DNA from 2 places in the Streptomyces sp. NPDC015242 genome. Region 2 is predicted to be linked to the other one. Evidence: riboswitches for the same ligand, from Rfam matches in the RefSeq annotation. Region 2 holds a riboswitch; the other holds the start of a gene.

Region 1 (7,677 bases), on a different contig from region 2:
GACCGGTCTGCACCCGGCCGGACCGGGTCGGCGGGCCGCCCGGAACCGGGTGCCGGTGCGGCGCCCGGGCCGGCGTCGGTGGTACGCGGGCAGCGGGGATCGCCCTCGCGTCGGCTCCCTCGTCCGCCTTGCGCCTGCACGTACCGGCCCCCACTCCCTGTCCGTCCTGTTCTCCGACGGCCACTGACAGTAGTCGCCAGCGCATCATGTGCGGTGGGCAGTTGACAAACTCATACGGTGAGCGTCCCGCTCTGGTATGAGGCCTCGTACGACAGACCGATAACCCCGCCGCCGAACCGGCCATCGACGAAGAGAACTGATCTCACCTGGTCAGGAACGGTCACACGCAGACGGCGAGGGCCGGGGAGCCTCTCGCTCCCCGGCCCTCGCCGTCGCTTCGCCCGCGCCTCGGATCAGCCCGCCGGAAGCGCCTCGGAGTCCTCCGTACCCTTGGCCGCCCTCCCGTGACCGTCACTCACCGTGTCGGCCTGGGCCATGGCTGCCGCGTCGGAGGCGGACTTGATCGCGACGCCGCCAACGGCGTCACCGGCCGGGGAACCACTCGCCGCCGAACCGCCCGCCGCCGAACCGCCCGCCGGATCGAGCGCCACCCCGCGCCACCACGGCGCGGACGGGACGGTTCCGGCCGTGGGCTCGAAGGGCTCGCCCGGGCGGGGCAGGGCGATCCGGGCGCCCACGGCACCGGCGGCCGAGCGGGTCCCCTCCCCCGGTTCCGCCCAGGGGTGCGTGGCCAGGTTGAAGGTGGCCCAGTGGATCGGCAGCATCAGGCCGTGCTCCGGCCCGCCCTGCAGGTCGAGGTGGGCCCGCACGCCCTCCTGGGGGGTCATGTGGATGTCGGGCCAGAAGTCGGAGTACGCGCCGATCTGGATCATCGTGGCGTCGAACGGCCCGTGCTCGGCGCCGATCTCCTTGAAGCCCTCGAAGTAGCCGGTGTCCCCGCTGTGGTAGATCCGGTGCTCGTCTCCGGCGACGACCCAGGAGGCCCACAGGGTGTGCTGGGTGTTGCGCAGGCCCCGGCCGCAGAAGTGCCGGGCCGGGGTCGCGGTGAGGGTGAGACCGGCGATCTTCGTCGACTCGTGCCAGTCCAGCTCGCGCAGCCGGTCGGCCGGCACGCCCCACCGTTCCAGGTGCGCCCCGACGCCGAGCGGCACGGCGAACAGCGTGTCCGTGCCGGCCAGGGCCTTGATGCTGGGCAGGTCGAGGTGGTCGTAGTGGTCGTGCGAGATGACGACGACGTCGACCGGGCCGAGCGCGGCGAGCGGCACGGGCACGGGGTGCAGCCGCTTGGGCCCGGCGAAGGGGAACGGGGAGCAGCGCTCGCCCCACACCGGGTCGAAGAGCACGCGCCGCCCGTCGATCTCCGCGAGCACGCTGGAGTGCCCCATCCACGTCAGCCGCAGGCCGGTCGCCGGGGGCCGGGCGATGTCGGCGAGGGTGGTGGAGTGCACCGGCACCGTGCCCCCGGGGGCACGGCGTGGCCGGGTGTCCTTGTCGAAGAAGACCTTCGCGAAGTCCAGGGCCGAGCCCGAGGGCCGGGTCCGCGCGGGGCCGCCGGGGTTCTGGAAGACCCCGTCCTTGAAGTGGGGCGATCTGCGGATGCGCGCCATGCGCTCACCGCGTGGGTCCGCGCCGAACGCCTCGGGCCGCAGTGCGCGGAGCCCGGAGCTGAGGGAACGGAAACCGGCCACGGTACCTCCAGGTGGAGTCGGTCAGGCTTTCCATTATGGTCGGCGCCTCCGCGACCGCCGGTGCGCGGGCCGTCCCACGGGCGCGATACTGACCGGCGATTCAGTACACGCTTCGGCGACCCGGCGAAGGAGCCCTCATGCCCAGCCCCCTGCTGTCCCTCACCTGGACCGACCACGTCACCGGCCGGCAGGGCTTCCTGGTGGTGGACCGGCTGGTGCGCGGGGTCGCCAGCGGCGGCCTGCGGATGCGTCCCGGCTGCACCCTGGACGAGGTCACCGGCCTGGCGCGCGGCATGACCATGAAGGAGGCCCTGCACTACGACCCGGCGAACCGTTACGTCCCGCTCGGCGGCGCCAAGGGCGGCATCGACTGCGACCCGCGCGACCCGGAGGCCTACCCGCTCCTGGTGCGCTACCTGCGCGCGATGCGGCCCTACGTCGAGAGCCAGTGGACGACGGGCGAGGACCTCGGTCTGTCCCAGGACCTGGTGGACCGGGCCGCGGCCGAGGCGGGGCTGGTCTCCACCGTCCAGGCCGTGTATCCGCTGCTGGACGACGAGGCCGGGGCACGCCGCCGGCTCGCGGACGCGTTCGCGGTCGAGGTGGACGGCATCGGGCTCGACCAGCTGGTCGGCGGCTGCGGCGTCGCCGAGGCGGCCCTCACGGCCCTGGACCGGGCCGGTGTCCCGCGCGGGGGGACCCGGGTATCGCTCCAGGGGCTGGGCACCATGGGCGGTGCCACCGCGCGCTTCCTCTCCCGCGCCGGGCTCACGATCGTCGCGGCCGCCGACCTCAAGGGCACGATCGCCAACCCGGCCGGACTCGACGTCGAGCGGCTGCTCACCGCGCGGGACGCCCACGGCACGGTGGACCGCTCGGCGTTGCGCCCGGACGACCTCGAACTCCCGGGCGAGGCGTGGCTGTCGGCCGACGCGGAGGTGCTGGTGCCGGCGGCGGTGTCGTACGCCGTCGACGCCTCCAACCAGGCTCACGTCACGGCCCGCTGGATCGTCGAGGCGGCCAACATGCCGGTCCGTCCGGAGGCGGAGGCGCTGCTGGCCGCGCGCGGGGTGACCGTACTGCCGGACGTGGTGGTGAACTCCGCGACCAACGCCTGGTGGTGGTGGACGCTGTTCGGGGACGTCGGCGCCGACGCGGAGGAGGCGTTCGCGTACACGCGCCGCTCGATGCGGGCCCTGGTCGAGCTGATGCTCACCCGGGCGCGCACCGACGGGACGACTCCTCGCGCGGCCGCCCACGCGATCGCCGCCGACCGGCTGCCGCTGATCGCCCGGCGGTACGGCTGGTACCGCTGAGGCACGCCGGACCGGCCGGATCCGCACGTCGGGAGGGGACCGCCGCGTGGGTAGGGTGACGGCGTGGCGAGAGTCCGGTTGAGCGTGGCTGAGCGGCGTGAGGAACTGCTGCGCGCCGCCGTGCAGCAGATCGAGGCCCGGGGCGTGGCGGCGGTCAGGATCGCCGACGTGGCCTCGGCGCTGGGGGTGAGCAACGCGCTGGTGCTCTACCACTTCGCGTCGAAGGAGCAGTTGGTCGCGGCAGCGTTCCGGCACGCGGCCGAGGCGGACCTCGCACACCTGCGCAAGCTGCTCGGCCGCCGGACGTCGGCGCTGCGGCGCCTGCGCTCGGCCGTGCGCTGGTACGCCCCGACCGGCCAGGCCAAGGGCTGGCGGCTGTGGATCGAGGGCTGGGCGGCGGCCCTGCGCGAGCCGGCGCTGCGGGAGGTCACGCAGGACCTCGACCGCCAGTGGAAGGCGGCTCTCGCCGAGGTGATCGCGGAGGGGGTCGCGGCGGGTGAGTTCCCCTGCCCCGACCCCCGGGCCACGGCCCTCCGCCTCACCGCGTTCCTCGACGGCCTGGCCGTCCAGCTGACGTCCTACCCCGGGGCGCTGCCGCGCGCCCGGGCCCAGCAGTGGACGGAGGAGACCCTGACGCGCGAACTGGGCCTGGCCGCCGCCCCCTTGCCCCCGCCGATGAGCAACTCGGCGTAACGGCCCGGGGCGTGGCGCGGCTCGGCGGGGGCGACGGGCGAAGGCCCCACCCCCACCGAGTGCGGGCGTCTCACGCCACGGCGGCGATCCGCATCCGGATGTCGTCCGGCGACAACGCCCCCTTGGCCGTCACATGGTCGCCCGAGGACTCCCCCCGCAGCCGGCGCCCGATCCACGGCACCAGGAACTCCCGCGCCCAGTGCACGTCGTCCCGCCGGACCTCCAGCGTGCCCCGCGGCGGCAGCGGCGGCCACGGCTGCTCGGGGTCGGCCGGCACGTCGAGCCCGAGCACCTGCCCCGCCCGGAGCGCGACCCGCGTGTGCCCCTCGGGAGACAGGTGCAGCCGGTCGGCGTCCCAGGCCCTGCGGTCCTGCACGCTGCGCAGCGACCACAGATCGAGCACCGGGCAGCCGTACCGGTCGGCGATGGCGCGGACGTGCCCGTTGTACGTGGCGATCTTGCCGCGCAGATGCTTCAGCACGGGCATGCCACGGGTGTCGAACCCGGTCGTCACCATCACCGTCCCGGCCACCGCGGTGAGCCGCGCGAGCGCCCGCTCGAAGCGCTCGGCCACCTCGTCCGGATCGGTGCCGGGCCGCAGGATGTCGTTGCCCCCGGCGCAGAAGGACACGAGGTCGGGGGCCATCTCGACGGCTCGCGGCACCTGGTCCGCCACGATCTGGTCGAGGAGTTTCCCGCGCACGGCGAGGTTGGTGTACCGGAAGTCGCCCTCGGGCCGGAGGTCGGCGAGCAGGACGGCGAGCCGGTCGGCCCAGCCGACGAACGCCCCGTCGGGGCCGGGATCACCGACGCCCTCGGTGAAGCTGTCCCCCACCGCCACGTACGACCCGATCACTGCTCTGCTGTCACTCTTCGAATCGTCTGCCACAGCCGCTCATGATTCACCCTCGAATGTGACCTACGCGACCGTAGGAAGGGGTTGACGGGCGGTGAGATAAGCCACTGCCAAAGTGTTCGCCAACTGTGGAATAGCCGACCGGACGGGAGTGTTGCCGCCGTCCCGCGCCGAAGGCCGGACCCGGGGTGCCGGGTCCGGCCTTCGGTGGCGTGTCAGGCGGGTGGCCGTGCGATCGGGTCAGCCGACGGAGACGCCGTGGGAGCGCAGGAAGGCGACCGGGTCGATGTCGGAGCCGTAGCCGGCCGCGGTGCGGATCTCGAAGTGCAGGTGCGGTCCGGTGACGTTGCCGGTGGCGCCGGACAGGCCGACCTGCTGTCCGGCGGTCACGGTCTGGCCGGCCGAGACCGAGAGCTGCGACAGGTGGGCGTACTGGGCGTAGTGACCGTCGTTCAGCCTGACGACGACCTGGTTGCCGTACGCGCCGCCCCAGCCGGCGGAGACGACCGTGCCCGCGCCGACGGCCTTGAGGGAGGTGCCGGTCGGGACGACGAAGTCGACACCGGTGTGGTAACCGCTGGACCACATGCTGCCGGACATGCGGTACGGGGTGCCGACGGTGGCACCGTCCACCGGGGAGCTGTAGCCACTGGCGTTGCTCTGCGCGGCGGGCTGGGCGGCGGCCGGCTCGGCGGCGGTCTCCGCCTTCGCCGGTGCGGACGAGGACTTCTTCGCGGGCTTCTTCGCGGTGCCCTTCGCCGGCTCCTCGGCGGAGGCCTTCGGCGCGGACGGCGCCTCGGGCGCGCTCGCCGCGGCCTTCTTGCCCAGGGAGAGCTTCAGGCCCGGGTGGATCAGGGACGGGTCGTCGCCGACGGCGTCGCGGTTGTCCGAGTAGAGCTTCTTCCAGCCGCCGCTGACGTTCTGGTCGTCGGCGATCTTCGCCAGATAGTCGCCCGCCCTCACGGTGTAGGTACGCGCGCCGGTCGCCTTTCCGGCGGCCTTCTTCCCGGCGGCCGGAGCCGCCTGGACGGCCTTTTCCGGAGCCGACTGGGCGGGGGCGGCGTGGGCGCCGGCGGCACCCATGAGGGGAAGGGCGAGAGCGGCTCCGCCGGTTCCGGCGACGGCGATGGAGCGGGTGAAACGCTGAGTCTTGGGACGGCGGTGCTTACCCTTCGCGGGCATGGCGCATTCCTCTCCGTCGCCTGCGAGGTGAGCTGTCGGGTGCGGGCTGGAGATGCCCGGCCGCGCCGAGGCGCGGCTCAACCCCAAGCCCGTTCCGGGAACCGGAACAGGCGTCTTACCTGTGGGTCCCCCGCTCCTGCCGTACGTCGGGTCAGTGGGTGTGCGGGCTCCGGGCGGCGGCAGGATTAGGCGTCCGTCCGGAGTGGACTGGAACGTAAGCGACCAGGACGCGGCGGGACAAGCTTGCGGTTGCCCGTGCGGCCTTTTTCCTCGACGCGTCGACACATTTCCCGTCACCGAGCGTGGATTTCCGATCTTGCCTTTTCCTCAATGGCCTCGCGAAACACCCTGATTACGTGCACATGGCGACAACACATCGTCACCGGTATGACGATGGTCACGCACCTTGCCCCCATCTCCTGTACGACCAGGGCACGTTATGGCGAACCGGCCTAAGCGCCTTATTCGGACAAGAAGCACTACTTCCGCTTAAGGCGGACCACGGCGGCGTCCAGGTCGCCACGCAGACCGACCCGCAGTCCGTGATGCAGCAGCACGCCCCCTCGGTGAAGTTCGCCCGTTTCGAGGCATTCGTACGTCGCCGCCGGATCGATGCCGCGGAGCCGGAGTGCCGGACCGGGCTCGCCGTAGCGTTGCGCCGGGAGCCAGGCGAGGACGACCGTCTCGTCGCCGAGGACGTACTGCACGGCGCTCAGGCCGCTCCCCGGGGGTCGCAGCCGGTACAGGTCGCCACGCTGCACCACGGGCCGGATCTCCTTGTAGAGCCGCACCCACTCCCGCGCCTCGGCCAGTTCCTCCTGCGTCCACCGCGTGAGGTCGCCGCCGACCCCGAGCACCCCGGCCATGGCGCTGACGAACCGGAAACGCAGGGAACTGGCCCGGTGGTTGAGCATGGCGTTGGGGCTGTCGGTGACCCAGGCGGCCATCACGCGCGCGGGGTGGATCTGACTGAAGCCGTGCTGGACGGCGAGCCGGTCCAGGGGGTCGGTGTTGTCGGACGTCCACACCTGGTCCGTGCGGCTCAGCACGCCCAGGTCGATCCGGCCGCCGCCGCCCGAGCAGGACTCGAAGGCCACACCCGGGTGTGCGGCCCGCAGCCGGTCCAGCAGGGCGTACAGGGCGCGGACGTGGTCCACCCAGAGCCGCTGCGGATACGGATCCTCCGGCCAGCCGGCGTCGGTGAAGCAGCGGTTGAAGTCCCACTTGACGTAGTCGATCGGGGCGCTGGAGAGGAGCCCGTCCAGCTGTCCCCACAGATACTCCTGGACATCCCGCCGGGCGAGGTTGAGCACGAGCTGATTGCGGAACTCCGTCCGCTTTCGTCCCGGTTGGTACTGCACCCAGTCCGGGTGGGCGCGGTACAGGTCGCTGTCGGGGTTCACCATCTCGGGCTCGACCCAGATGCCGAACCGCATGCCGAGGCCGTGCACGTGGTCGGCGAGGGGTTTCAGCCCGCCGGGGAAGCGGTCGGGGTTGGGCGTCCAGTCCCCGAGCCCCGCCCGGTCGCTGGTGCGCGCCCCGAACCAGCCGTCGTCGACCACGAACAGCTCGACGCCGAGGGCCGCGGCCCGCTCGGCGAGCGCCCGCTGCTGCTCCTCGGAGATGTCGAACTCGGTGGCCTCCCAGGAGTTGAACAGCACCGGCCGGTCCCGCCCGGCGTCCGGGATCACGTACTTCCGTTGCCAGGCGTGCCAGGCGCGGCTCACCCCGCCGAAGCCGCCGTCGCTCCACAGCCCGGCGAAGACGGGGGTCGTGTACGACTCCCCGGCGCCCAGAGTCAGCAGACCCGAGTCGTCGTGGCCGGCGCCGCCGGTGATCTGCACGCGCGCGTCGGGGAGCTGGGCCACACAGATCCGCCACGAGCCGGACCAGCCCAGGGCGCAGCCGTAGACCTCGCCGT
Region 2 (7,677 bases):
CGTGCGGGGCAGGGAGACACCGGCGGCGCGGTAGGCGGCCTGGACGAGCCCCGAGCAGTCGAAGGCGTTCGGGCCGGTCGCGCCCCAGACGTAAGGGCTGCCGAGCTTCTGGTAGGCGTAGGCGACGGCCGCGGCCGCGCGGGAGTGGGGCGCCCGGGAGGGGGCGGAGCCGGGTGCCGCCAGGGTCTCCCGCTGCCCGGCGCGTGAGGCGCGGGGGGCGGCGCCGAGTCGGGTGCGTTCCTCGGCGGTGAGCCGGGAGAGCAGGTGCCGTGCCGAGCCCAGTTTCCCGGTGATCGTCTTCTTGTGCCGCTTCAGCTCCGTCTGCCGGGACTTCAGGGCGGTCAGCTCGATGTGGGCGGCGCCGCGCAGCTGCTCGATCTCCCGCAGCTGTCTGCGGACTCCGGCGACGGCGGACTTCTGCCGGTTGCCGGCCCGCTCGACGAACTCGGCGTTCTCCAGGTAGCGGTCGGGGTCGTCGGACAGGGCGAGCCGGAGGGCGGGGTCCAGGCCGCCGTCGCGGTACTGGGCGGCCGCGAGCGAACCGAGGACCTCGCGGGCGGTGGCGAGTCGTTCCTCCGTGCGTGCGGCCCGGTCCTGCAGGCCCTTCAGCCGCTGCCCGGCCGCCTCGGCCTTCTCCTTCGCGCCGTTGTACTTCTCGGTGGCGACCTCGGCTTCCTGGTAGAGCTTGTCCACCTTGGCCTTGACCTGGCCGGGGGTGAGCTGGGGTTCGGCGTGTCCGGTCCCGTCGAGTCCCGTCGCGGTCGCCGCGCCGGCGAGGGCGATCGTGGCGGCCGTACGGGCGGTGCCGCCACCGGTCGAGCGCCGGCGGGGCTTGCGGTGCGCTGCCACTCTGCGGGCCACGTCCTTTCCTCGGCCGCCGGTGGGTGCGCGGGGCCGCCGGGGGAGCGGACGGCGGCCTGCGCGCGTCCGGCGGCGGCCCGCACAGGGGAAGCGGACCGCCGCCGGACCTTCTCGGCGGTGGTGTCCGGCTGCCGCCCCTGGCCCGGGCGGCGATGGGGAGCCGGTCACCTGGTGGAGGACGCTAAACCTCGGTGGGCGGCGCCGGGAGCGGGTGTGCGGAACTGGCGCGAGAGGACCGACGGTGACCGTATGTGACCGTCGTGCCGCCCCGGCCTCGCCTGCTCAACCCAGCGTGATGACCGATGTGTCCATTTCCTGGGCGAGTGACGGTGATCGGATGCTATGGGGCGTGAGCGCGCGCGGACGGGCCGGTGTCGGGCCGCTGTGCGGCCCCTGGTTAGGCTCCGGCCCCATGGACGTACTCATCCACCTCTTCGTCGGTCTCCACATCATCGGCATCGCCGCGCTGCTGGGCGGTTTCCTCACCCAGATGAAGGCGATGGGCCAGGGCACCGCCCGCTACACGCCCGCGATGCTGCACGGCGCCCTGACGATGCTGGTCACCGGGATCGTCCTGGTCGGCCTCAACCAGGCCGACGACCAGACCGTGAACAACATCAAGATCGGCGTGAAGCTCGCCCTGCTGATCGTGATCCTCGGCCTGGTCTACGTGAAACGGGACGACGAGCAGGTGGACAAGGGCCCGTTCGGCCTGGTGGGGCTGCTGACCGCGGCGAACGTCTTCATCGCCGTGCTCTGGACCTGACCCCGGCTGGCCCTGACCCGGCCCGGGCCGCGGCGGCCGCCCGGGCGGTGCACGCGAGCCACAGGGCCACCGCCGCCCACAGCAGCGCCTCCCCGGCCACGTCGAGCCACGGGGCGTCCAGGGCGGCGGCGCCGGACAGCGCCGCGGCCGCCGTCACGGCCGCGGCGAACACACCGGCCCAGTGGCGCGCGTCGTAACCGTGCCGGGGCCACATGAGCCCGGCGGTGAGCAGAGCCACCCCGCACACCAGGGTGAGCACCAGCAGCGCGACGGTGACCCTGGTGAGGACGGCGTGGTCGTCGTCGTTCCACAGGTACAGGCGGGCGCTGTCGGCGCCGAGGAGCCGCGCCCCGGCCAGCGCCGAGACGGCGAGTGCGCCGCATGCCAGCCAGTGGTCCCCGCGCCCCTCGGTCACCTCGCGCGGCGCGAAGCGGAACAGGGCGACGACGTAGAGGATCAGGCCCAGCCAGAACAGCACCATGGCCGCGTGGGCCGGCCAGGCCGCCGACTCGGCCGCGGCGAGCGTGGCGCCGAGCACGGCGAGCCCCTGGGTGGCCACGCAGCGCAGGAACACGGTGCCGCCACGGCCCGGATCCCGCGCGGCGAGCAGCAGCGTCCACAGCAGTGCCGACAGGGCCAGCAGTGCCGCGGCCGACCTGCGCAGGCCTGCCGCGGAGAAGCCGGCGCCGATCAGGGCGGTCGCCGTCGTGAGCGTGAGGGCGGCCGGCGCCTGCGCCCGCCAGGTCGCCCGCGGCAGCCGCAGGACGGCGAACGCCACCGCCCCCAGCCAGGCCGCGCAGGCCGGGACCAGCGCGATGCGGGAGAGGACCTCGTAGCCCGCCGAGTCGAGACCGGCCGACAGGGTGCCGGTGGTCAGCGAGTACGTCGCCCACAAGGTGGCAGACGGGGAGGGGCCGGGCATAGCGCCGATGCTAGAGAGCGGCGCGCGGGTTGGCGGAGGGGCACGCGCGCGTGCCCCTCAAAAACGTCCGGGACCCCTCAGGCCGGCCGCACCACGCTGTGGATCGACGACTCGCCGTCGTAGTAGATCGACTCCTCGCGCACGTAGGCGCCCGGCTTCGGGGCGTGGATCATCATGCCGTTGCCGATGTAGAGGCCGACATGGGTGATGTCGTCGTAGAAGAAGACCAGGTCACCGGGGCGGGCGTCGGCCAGCGGGACCGTGGTGCCGGCGTCGACCTGGTCGTAGGTCGTCCGCGGCAGGGTCACCCCGGCGGCCTTCCACGCGGCCTGGGTGAGGCCGGAGCAGTCGTAGGAGCCCGGCCCGACGGCACCCCACACGTACGGCTTGCCGATCTGCGCGCGGGCGAAGGCGAGCGCCTTGTCGGCCTTCGTGGCGTAGGAGGAGTCGGCCGGAGGCGTGGACGGGGACGTGGAACCGGTGCCGGGCGACGTCGTGCCGCTCTCCTGCTGCCGGGCGGCCTCCTCCCGGGCCTGCTCCTGCGCGGCCTGCTCGCGGGCCAGCTCGGCGGCCTTGCGGGCCGCCTCCTCCTGCTTCTCCCTCTCGATCGCCGCGAGCCGTGCCTTCTCCTCGGCGGTCAGCCGGGACAGCAGGGCGCGGGCGTCGGCGAGCTTGCGCTGGACGGTGGCCTTGGCCGTCTTCAGATCGCTCTGCGACTCGGTGAGCGTCCTCAGGCTCTCGGTGGCTTCCCGGCGCTTGCTCATCGTCTCGGACTGCTGCGTGACGTAGTCGTCGACCGCCGCCTTCTGGCGTCCGGTCATCCGGTCCATCAGCTGGGACTGGTCGAAGTAGTCCTGCGGGGTGTCGGCGAGCAGGAACGTGGCCGTGTCCGGGGCGGCGGTGCCGGTGCGGTACTGGGCGGCCGCGAAGGAGCCCAGCTTCTCCCGCGCCTCGTTGAGCTTCCCGGCGCGCTGGGCGACGTCGTCGAGCAGGGTGTCGACGCGCTTGCGCTGCTTCGCGGACCTCTCCTTGGCCGCGTTGTACTTCTCGGTCGCCGACTCGGCCTGGCGGTACAGGTCGTCGACCTTCTTCTCGACTTCCTCGAGGCTGGGCCTGTCGTCGGCCTCGGGGGCGGCCGTGGCCGACTGGGACAGCAGGGCCACGGAGGTGAGGGCCGCCGTCGCGAGGGCGGGGGTCCGTATGCCTGCCACGCGCGTGCCCGAAGGACGCGACTTACGGTGCGACGCCAAGGGTGGCGACTCCTTCCAGTGCTCCGCCTACCGGGTTAGCTGTCGGGTTCGGGCGGGTGGTCTCGGAAGGGTTGCCCTACGGCCTTCCCGTGACGGGAGTCGGGCCGATTCACCCCAAGGTCTCGGTGGGTCCCCGGCTCCGGCTGCCGCTGCGGCACACCGGACTCGGCGGGGGCCGCGCGGCCCGGCGACGTTCGCCGGTGGGGGTCATGCGGCCCGGTCGCACCGTAGCCAACTGGTGTGGCCCGTGTGAAGGTTGATGGGTGATATGCCCGATACATTTTCGTGACCTTGCCCCGAAGCCTTGCCCAGCGTGAAGGGATGAGGGGATTTGGTCACCAGTCGCCCCGGAATGGGCAGGGTGTCGCGCGGTGTGATCGCGCCATTCCGCAGGGCGATCACGGGGTGGCGGCCGGCCGGGAAACGCCCCTCTTTCCGGCGACGTTCCCGGGTGGGCCGCGGGCTGTCAGTGGGGCGCCCTAGACTCGGAGAGCGATGAGCAGCCTCTTTGACGACAACTTCCTGGCGAGTCTCCAGGCCCAGCGCGGCCCCGCGGACGAGCCCCCGCCGCCGCCCGAGGACGATCACGTTCCGGAGTCGATCCCGGACGATCTGTTCGGCGGGAAGTTCGACGTGCCGCCGGACCGGGACACCCACTACCGGGACGGCGCCCCCCGCCCGGTGATCGACTCGGCCGCGCTGCTGGACGGACTGAACGACAACCAGCGCGCCGCCGTCGTCCACTCCGGCTCCCCGCTGCTCATCGTCGCCGGCGCCGGCTCCGGCAAGACCCGCGTGCTCACCCACCGCATCGCCCACCTGCTCGCCGAGCGGGACGTGCACCCGGGCCAGATCCTCGCGATCACCTTCACCAACAAGGCCGCCGGTGAGATGAAGGAGCGCGTCGAGCAGCTCGTCGGCCCGCGCGCGAACGCCATGTGGGTCATGACGTTCCACAGCGCGTGCGTGCGCATCCTGCGCCGAGAGAGCAAGAAGCTCGGCTTCACGTCGTCCTTCTCGATCTACGACGCCGCCGACTCCAAGCGCCTGATGGCCCTGGTCTGCCGTGACCTGGACCTCGACCCCAAGCGGTTCCCGCCGAAGTCGTTCAGTGCCAAGATCAGCAACCTGAAGAACGAGCTGGTCGACGAGGAGGACTTCGCCGCCCAGGCCACCGACGGTTTCGAGAAGACCCTCGCCCAGGCCTACGCGCTCTACCAGTCGCGGCTGCGCGAGGCGAACGCCCTCGACTTCGACGACCTGATCATGACCACGGTCAACCTGCTGCGCGCCTTCCCGGACGTCGCCGAGCACTACCGCCGCCGCTTCCGGCACGTCCTGGTCGACGAGTACCAGGACACCAACCACGCGCAGTACGCCCTGGTCCGCGAGCTGGTCGGCACCGCCGAGCACCCCGCCGACGTCCCGCCCGGCCCGGACGACGTCCCGCCCGCCGAGCTGTGCGTCGTGGGCGACGCCGACCAGTCGATCTACGCCTTCCGCGGCGCGACGATCCGCAACATCCTCCAGTTCGAGGAGGACTACCCGGACGCCACGACGATCCTGCTGGAGCAGAACTACCGCTCCACGCAGACCATCCTCAGCGCCGCCAACGCCGTCATCGAGCGCAACGAGTCCCGCCGCCCCAAGAACCTGTGGACCAACGCGGGCACCGGCGCGCTGATCACCGGCTACGTCGCCGACACCGAGCACGACGAGGCGCAGTTCGTCGCCGACGAGATAGACCGCCTCACGGACGCCGGCGAGGCCAAGGCCGGCGACGTCGCCGTCTTCTACCGCACCAACGCCCAGTCCCGTGTCTTCGAAGAGGTCTTCATCCGCGTCGGCCTGCCCTACAAGGTCGTCGGCGGCGTCCGCTTCTACGAGCGCAAGGAGGTCCGGGACGTCCTGGCCTACCTGCGCGTGCTGGCCAACCCCGAGGACTCGGTGCCGCTGCGCCGCATCCTCAACGTCCCCAAGCGGGGCATCGGCGACCGCGCCGAGGCGATGATCGACGCCCTCGCCCAGCGCGAGAAGATCAGCTTCCCGCAGGCGCTCAAGCGCGTCGACGAGGCCTACGGCATGGCCGCGCGCTCCACCAACGCCGTCAAGCGGTTCAACACGCTCATGGAGGAGCTCCGCACGATCGTCGAGTCCGGCGCCGGACCGGCCACGGTGCTGGAGGCGGTGCTGGAGCGCACCGGCTACCTCGCCGAGCTGCAGGCCTCCACCGACCCGCAGGACGAGACCCGGATCGAGAACCTCCAGGAGCTCGCCGCCGTCGCCATGGAGTTCGAGCAGGAGCGCGGCGAGGAGGAGCGGGGCACCCTGGCCGACTTCCTCGAACAGGTCGCGCTGGTCGCCGACTCCGACCAGATCCCCGACGAGGAGGACGGCGACGGCGTCATCACGCTGATGACGCTGCACACCGCCAAGGGCTTGGAGTTCCCGGTCGTCTTCCTCACCGGCATGGAGGACGGCGTCTTCCCGCACATGCGCGCCCTCGGCCAGGCCAAGGAGCTGGAGGAGGAGCGGCGCCTTGCGTACGTCGGCATCACCCGCGCCCGGGAGCGGCTCTACCTGACCCGCTCCACCCTGCGCAGCGCCTGGGGCCAGCCGTCGTACAACCCGCCCTCCCGGTTCCTGGAGGAGATCCCGCCGGCCCACGTGGAGTGGAAGCGCACGGGCGCCACCGGCCCCGCGTCCTCCGGTCCTGTCTCCGCCGTCGCGGCCTCGCTGTCGTCGTCCCGCTCGCGCTCGTCCGCCTCGGGAGCGTCCGGCTTCGCCACCCGCCGTGCGTCGGAGAAGCCGGCGGTGTCGCTGGCCGTCGGTGACAGGGTCACGCACGACCAGTTCGGTCTCGGCACGGTCGTGGCGGTGAAGGGCACGGGCGCGAACGCCGAGGCGACGATCGACTTCGGCGACACCAAGCCCAAGCGCCTGCTGCTGCGGTACGCACCGGTGGAGAAGCTGTAGCCCGGTATGCCAGCAGCGTGGCCCGGCGCCGTGGCACGGCCTCCGTCGGCGCGTCCGGCGGGAGCCCGAGGGCGTTTCGGTCGGGTTGCCGGGCCCGGGGGCCGCGGGGGCGGCCGGGCCTGCTGGGGTGCTTCGCCGGGTGAGCCGGGCCGGGACGCCGTCCCTCCGCCGGGGCGGACGGGTCCGGGCCGCCATGACGCCAGCCCGGTGACGCCTGCCCGGTCGACCAGGTCCGGGCCGTCCTACGTTGGGTCGACGCCGTGGCTGCGGAGCCACGAGAGCGGGTCGATCGCCGAGCCGCCCGCGGGGCGCACCTCGAAGTGCAGGTGCGGGCCGGTCGAGTTGCCGGAGTTGCCGGAGCGCGCGATCGGGTCCCCGGCCTTCACGGTCGTCCCCGAGGGAACCGTGTAGGTGGAGAGGTGGCAGTACCACGTCTCCGTGCCGTCCTTCGCGGTCACGATCATCATGTTGCCGTACGCGCTGTTCCACTGCGTGCGCACGGTGCCGTCGGTCGCGGCCATCACGGTCGTGCCGTAGGAGACGGGGAAGTCGATGCCGGTGTGCAGGGACATCCAGTTGATGCCGGACTGGCCGTAGAAGGCGCTCAGTCCGTGCTGGGCGACCGGCAGGGCGAACTTCGGGCGCAGCCGCTCCTTGCGGGCCGCCTCTTCCGCCGCCCGTCTGCGCTCGGCCGCCTGCTGGGCCTTGAGGTCGATGCGCTCCTGCGTACGGCTGGCCCGGTCCGCGAAGTCGTCGGCGCCCGCGGCGAGGCTCTGCAGCTGGGTGTCGAGCTTGTTGTTGGCCGCGGCCGGCTTCACCGGCTGCGCGTCCGCCGCGGTGGTGCGCGCCTCGGCCGTGCTGTCCTCGGTGAGGCTGCCGACGGAGGCGGCCGCGATCCCCGC

What was found. A riboswitch is a leader RNA that binds a small molecule or an ion and turns the genes downstream of it on or off. The one in region 2 is predicted to bind cyclic di-AMP.
Region 1: linked by a shared signal. The riboswitch ahead of ACF07N_RS21000 (peptidoglycan DD-metalloendopeptidase family protein) and the one ahead of ACF07N_RS09880 (NlpC/P60 family protein) in region 2 are both predicted to bind cyclic di-AMP.

What each region holds. Positions count from the first base shown of each region.
Region 1 is NZ_JBIBUF010000006.1:88,880-96,556, forward strand. Features, by position in the region: gene ACF07N_RS20980 (MBL fold metallo-hydrolase) at 414-1,709, opposite strand; gene ACF07N_RS20985 (Glu/Leu/Phe/Val dehydrogenase dimerization domain-containing protein) at 1,847-3,025, shown strand; gene ACF07N_RS20990 (TetR/AcrR family transcriptional regulator) at 3,089-3,718, shown strand; gene ACF07N_RS20995 (SGNH/GDSL hydrolase family protein) at 3,789-4,574, opposite strand; gene ACF07N_RS21000 (peptidoglycan DD-metalloendopeptidase family protein) at 4,815-5,756, opposite strand; cyclic di-AMP (ydaO/yuaA leader) riboswitch at 5,761-5,918, opposite strand; gene ACF07N_RS21005 (alpha-galactosidase) at 6,236-7,677, opposite strand, start outside.
Region 2 is NZ_JBIBUF010000002.1:974,262-981,938, reverse strand. Features, by position in the region: gene ACF07N_RS09895 (NlpC/P60 family protein) at 1-849, opposite strand, end outside; gene ACF07N_RS09890 (hypothetical protein) at 1,274-1,627, shown strand; gene ACF07N_RS09885 (hypothetical protein) at 1,605-2,549, opposite strand; gene ACF07N_RS09880 (NlpC/P60 family protein) at 2,627-3,799, opposite strand; cyclic di-AMP (ydaO/yuaA leader) riboswitch at 3,807-3,980, opposite strand; gene pcrA (DNA helicase PcrA) at 4,295-6,775, shown strand; gene ACF07N_RS09870 (M23 family metallopeptidase) at 7,018-7,677, opposite strand, start outside.